2 linked regions of the Longibacter salinarum genome follow. The protein of the gene in region 1 interacts with the protein of each later gene in a pairwise test. Links are inferred from orthologs where the notes say so. Each region holds a gene or a part of one and is shown in the gene's direction. Other genes may lie near its edges.

What was found.
Region 2: the proteins of asd (region 1) and def interact in binary tests that used the Escherichia coli proteins (3 or more experiments, as listed by UniProt). The link is inferred for Longibacter salinarum from one-to-one orthologs.

The regions. Positions count from the first base shown.
Region 1 is NZ_PDEQ01000006.1:158,305-161,140, forward strand. Bases 74-2,834 are described here. They hold asd (aspartate-semialdehyde dehydrogenase), read left to right. Parts: upstream 74-806; coding sequence 807-1,862; downstream 1,863-2,834. Other genes in these bases: CRI94_RS12400 (aspartate kinase), read left to right, coding at 74-760; CRI94_RS12410 (GNAT family N-acetyltransferase), read left to right, coding at 1,952-2,479. Outside these bases: more of CRI94_RS12400, read left to right, coding at 1-73.
Region 2 is NZ_PDEQ01000002.1:432,117-435,089, forward strand. The notes cover bases 1-2,898. They hold def (peptide deformylase), read left to right. Parts: upstream 1-1,109; coding sequence 1,110-1,688; downstream 1,689-2,898. Other genes in these bases: CRI94_RS05245 (hypothetical protein), read left to right, coding at 1-274; CRI94_RS05250 (phosphomannose isomerase type II C-terminal cupin domain), read left to right, coding at 559-906; CRI94_RS05260 (class I SAM-dependent methyltransferase), read left to right, coding at 1,725-2,384; CRI94_RS05265 (metal ABC transporter substrate-binding protein), read left to right, coding at 2,415-2,898. Also shown: more of CRI94_RS05265, read left to right, coding at 2,899-2,973. UniProt on the Escherichia coli protein: Removes the formyl group from the N-terminal Met of newly synthesized proteins. Requires at least a dipeptide for an efficient rate of reaction. N-terminal L-methionine is a prerequisite for activity but the enzyme has broad specificity at other positions.

The DNA.
Region 1 (2,836 bases):
CGTCGATGAATTGGTCGATACGCTCCGACGGCGTCATCTCGATCACGCCGAGGCGGCGCTGCGATCTGACTCTCTCGAAGCGTATCGACTCATCCTGGACGATCATCTGTCTCGCCTTCGAACCGTTTTCGGGCGCGTCCGGGAGGAAGGGTTTTCTCCAGCGCTGCGGGACTCCGTGCTTGCGGCCGGAGAGCAGATGTCGGTTCCGATTCTCACCCTTGCTCTACAGGACGCAGGATATCTCGCACCCCATTGCGACGCCACGCAACTTGTGGTTACAGACGACGCGTTCGGTGGAGCCAATGTTCAACTCACCGATTCAGCCGATCGCATCCGGCGCTGGTATGGCGGGCTCGACGAAAAGGCTATCCCAGTCGTAGCAGGATTCATCGGTGCGACACGAGCCGGGACAATCACGACCCTCGGGTTCGAAGGGAGCGACTATTCGGCCGCGCTTTTCGCCGCGATTCTTGAGGCCGGTGCGCTCACCCGATACACGGATGTCAACGGCCTATACACGTCGGACCCAAACACGGACGCGAACGCGGAACGCCTCGACCGGATCGACATGGAAGAGGCCTACGCGCGAACGGAGTCCGGTGCTCTCGGCATGCACCCCAAAACGCTCCGTCCACTCGTGCACGCAGGTATTCCGATGCAGGTTCGATCGATCTTGCGCCCGCAGGCGCGTGGTACCTGCATCCTCCCGACCGGCGTCGACCTTTCCGTGATCGTACCTCCAGTGCCAGCGGCCGACTGACCCTCGACCGGACGGCCCTTTTCCCCAGACCTATTCCTTCTGCCTCATGTCTATGCCTTCGTTCAACGTCGGGATTCTCGGTGCTACGGGCGCTGTCGGACAGACATTCATCCGACTCCTCGAAGATCATCCCTGGTTCACCGTCACGGCTCTCGCTGCTTCGGAGCGTTCCGCAGGTAAACCGTACCGGGAGGCGGCCAACTGGCTCAGCGGAAAGCGGATGCCCGATGCTGTCGCCGAGCTCGAGGTGACGACCACGGAGCCGTCGGAGATGGATTGCGACTTCGTGTTCTCGGGCCTCAGTTCGTCCGTTGCGGGTGACGTTGAGAAGGCGTTTGCGGAGGCTGGCTTTCCGGTAATCTCCAACGCGAAGAATTACCGAATGCAGGAGGACGTGCCGCTGCTCATCCCGGAAGTGAACGCGGATCACGCCCGACTGGTCGAGAACCAGGACTGGGGCTCTGACGGGTTCATCGTCACCAATCCAAATTGTTCGACGGTTGGACTTGTGTGCGCGTTGCGTCCACTCGTTGACGCCTTCGGAGTAGAGAAGGTGCAGGTGACCATGCTGCAGGCCCTTTCAGGAGCGGGATATCCGGGCGTTTCATCGCTCGATGCGCTCGGGAACGTGATTCCGTACATTGGAGGAGAAGAGGACAAACTTGCGACGGAGCCACGGAAGATTCTTGGGCAACTGGAAAATGGCGAAATCAGGCCGGCGGACATGGTCGTGAGCGCACAGTGCAATCGCGTGCCGGTTCGACAGGGTCACCTCGCGTGCATCTCCGTCGCCTGCACTGAGCCTGTGAACGTTACGGATGTCACTGACGCACTGGAGTCATACCGGTCGCCTCTGACGTCTGAAGATCTACCGAGCGTGCCAGATGCGTTCCTGCGCGTGATGGACGAAGTGGATGCTCCGCAGCCGCTTCGTCATGTGAAGAACGGCAACGGGATGACCGTTTCGATTGGTCGCATTCAGGAATGCCCCGTTAACCATGTGAAGTTCGTTGCGCTGTCACACAACACGATTCGGGGGGCAGCCGGCGGTGCGGTTCTAAACGCCGAATTGCTCGCTCGCGATGGCTACCTGTCCGCATGAGGTAAAAGCTTCCTGGGTGCTCTACGGACATTGTTCGTGGACGCATGCGTCCGGATCCGATCGCTTTCATTCATCCGATACATGTTTGTATGGCCTACGCTGATGTACGCCGCGCGCTCAAAACTGACCGTGATGCTGTAACGGAGCTGTGGATCAACTTTTTGGATGAGCAGGCGGAGACCGACGACCGTCTGGACGTGTCGGAAGATGCAGAAGAGCGCTGGAAAAACGACTTTCCCGCCTGGCTAGAAGACGAGACTCGGCGCGTCTATGTAGTCGAAGCAGATGGTGATGTCGTTGGCTTTGCGACCGCTCATCGCACCGCTCCTCCGCCGATTTACGAGTCGCGCGGAGAGGTCTACCTTGATGAGATCTACGTCCAGCCGGACTATCGGCGTGCCGGCCGGGGGAAGCAGCTTGTCGAGGCGGTTGTGGCATGGAGTGACCGCGTTCACGCCGAGCGTATCCGACTGAGCGTCCTCGACTTGAATCGCGGTGCACGAGACTTCTGGGAAGCACAGGACGCCGTTGCATTCTCTCAGACGTACACGATAGAGAGGGAGGTCGCCGAGGATGCCAAGGATGACGAAGGAACGAAAAAGATCGGATTCGTCTAGGAACCGAGGGTAGGGGGCGGCGTTTCGCAGCATCCCTTAACCGAGCAGCACACGGGACGGGTTGGCCGCTCGTGCAAATCGTGTGATGCTGCGGCGCGGACTTGACATCGACGGTGCGATTTGGTACCGTTTTGATCCGCAATCCGCGGGTGTAGCTCAGTGGCTAGAGCATCTGCTTGCCATGCAGAAGGTCGTGAGTTCGAATCTCATCACCCGCTCCAGACCGGTTGACCCGGCAGAGTATACATTTTATTTTTGAGATAGCATCGCACGTATGTAGCTTACGGTGTTATCGACGCCTCCAGCGGGTGTAGCTCAGTGGCTAGAGCATCTGCTTGCCATGCAGAAGGTCGTGAG
Region 2 (2,973 bases), on another replicon or contig:
CGTGCGGCAACACGGTGAGGTGTGGCGGCTGTCTTATCTCAAAGCTCGCTACTTGAGCGTTGTTGTCGAGGTCGCCGATGCGTCGTCCACATCATACTTCGCCCGAAAACGGGGAATGTGGAAAGAGGCTCAGATCGACTTTGAAAACAGCACGGTCTGTTCAATCGGGGATGTAACGGCCAAGGTCATGCCGGCCGCACAACTCGTCGCCTATAAGCGCGCGATCGACAGGGAGGTGGATCGAATCGATCTCAAGCAGATGCGCGTCAAGTAGAATCGCTTTCAGACAGTCCGTTCGCCGTATAGTTATCCAGCGAGTCTAGCCACATGGTCGTCGGAGAAGCGTATGGACCGATGCGAAGAGGATGCACTCGTTTCGCGCGCTCGCCGTTCAGTACGTAGAGGCGGAATGACGCCAGAAGTGTTCGATCAATCCGCTCGAAGTTCACTATCGGCTAGCGATTCCGCCGTTGTAGGTCTATCGCGTGTCGTCTATCCTTCTAGGTCAACGGACGACATGCGTCCGATCGATCTCATTTGACCAACTCCCTGAATTTTATGCTTCTCGATGCCGATAACCGCCCGTGGGGTCGCTGGGAAGAATATCTGAACGAGCCCGGCTACCGCGTCAAGCGCATCGTCGTGAACCCCGGTTCGCGCCTTTCTCTTCAGAAGCACGAACACCGCAAGGAGCACTGGGTCGTCGTTCGCGGCTCGGGTGTATTCACTCGGAACGATGACAAGATTCGCGTCAGTGAAGGCGACACGTGCTTTATCGACATCGGCGATGTGCATCGTATCGAAAACGATGGCGACGACTACCTCGTGTTCATCGAGACCCAGATGGGGCTTTGCGTGGAGGACGACATCATTCGGCTCGAGGATGACTATGGTCGGGCGGGATAACGCTCTGCCCTTTTGACGCATTGCGTGGCGGTCGCTCAATCCATGACGGCGTAGCGGTGGTCCGACTCGGCTGCCGCCGCTCCATTTGCACACGTGGGAAGGCAGAATTTGCTTGACACTGCGTTCATGCAGAGGAGGGCACTTGCCAGGGTGAACGGCGTTATAACGTTCTACGCCGAGGATACCCATATTCCTTTTCGCCCATGGTATTGCCGATTTACACGTTCGGTCATGAGAAACTCCGCGAGGAGACCGAACCGGTCGAGGAAAACTCTGAGGAGCTGCAGTCGCTCATCGACGATATGGTCGACACGATGTATGCAGCCGCTGGCATCGGTTTGGCCGCTCCCCAGGTCGGTCGAGGTGAGCGTCTGTTCGTGATCGACGTAACGCCGATGGCCGACGAAATCCGAGAGGAAGGCCAGGAGATCCCGCCGCAGCCGATGGTCTTCATCAATCCCGAGATCGTCGCGGAAAGCGAGGTTACGTGTGATTACGAAGAGGGCTGTCTCTCTATTCCGGACGTCCGCGAAACCGTGACACGGCCTGAAGCGGTTCGGATTCGCTATCTAGATCGTGACTTCGAACAACGTGAACGGGAGGTGAGCAGCTTCCTCGCCCGCGTCATTCAACACGAGTTCGATCACCTCTTCGGGGTGCTCTTCACGGACTACCTGGGTAGTTTTCGTAAGCGCATGGTCCGTCGTTCGCTTCGCAAAATCGCGGATGGAGAGGTTGAGGCCAACTATCCGCTCGTAACGGCCGAAGGAGAGCGCGTGTAAGCCTCGTCTACGTCCAGCTTGTAACCACACGTTTCCATGCTGTCTCGGGATAGACTCCGCGAGGTATACGACAGGGTGGGCTCGAGGCAGGATTCGCAGTCGTTCTACGAAGCTCCTGCGCTGGACCTCCTGGTACGGTACGGGGCTTTCGGTTCCGCGGAGACGGTTCTCGAGATCGGATGTGGTACGGGGGCATTTGCCGAGCGACTTCTGGCGGGGGAGTGTCCGGAAACGACGACCTACGAGGCCATTGAGTTGAGCTGCACGATGGCGTCAATAGCCCGCGCACGACTCGAGCCGTGGGCGGATCGGGTAACGGTTCGTTGGACTGACGGTGCCCCACCAATCGACAACCCCAGCCGATCGGTGGATCGTGTGGTCGTGGCATACGTGTTCGACCTGCTTCCCCGCCCGGAGGTGCGCACGTTACTCAGCGAAGCGCGCCGGGTGTTGAAGCCGGGCGGACGGCTGTGCGCATGTGGGCTCGCGCCGGGAATTGGACCGATGAGTCGCGCCGTCGAGTGGCTTTGGCGGAGCGTTTTCGCATTGCGGCCAACGCTCGTCGGCGGATGCCGACCGCTTGAGGTTCGACCCCTGCTGGGTCGCAGTTGGCGCGTACACCACCACGATCACGTGGCACCGTGGGGCGTGCCGTCCGAGGTTCTGGTTGCTACGCCGCGACCCGACACTGTCTAACCATTTTTCTTCTTCTGGACTCCGACCTGAATGCGCATCTTGCTCTCGCCGTGGCGTGGACGGTGCACGCTTCTTCTTATCTGCCTTTTGTTTGTCGGATGTACCGATGATGAGGCCTCGTCGGAGCTTCCACCCGGTGCAGATGCAAAACCGTCCATTACGACGACCATCCCGCCGCTCGGGATGATTCTGCGCCCGCTCGTGGAGGGGCGCGCCGAGGTGCGTGTCCTGCTCGATCCCGGCCAATCGCCTCACACGTATGAGCCCACGCCGTCCGCCGTGCGAGAGCTTTCCGGTAGCCTAATGCTCGTGCATGCGGACGAACATCTGGATGGCTGGGTCGCATCCCTTCCGGCAAAGCAAACTGTTGCGCTCGTTCCGCTGCTGCCGGAAGCTCAGCGTCTACAAATGCCTCCTGCAGCGTCGAAGGACCACGCGCACGCAGAGGAATCCAACGGAGGGCATGAGCATGGCGAAGTCGACCCCCACTTTTGGACGTCGCCGCGAGCCGTGCATAGTCTGTTGCCCGCACTCGTGGACACATTATGCACGGCCGATCCCGGCGGCTGCGCCACCTATCAGATGAACG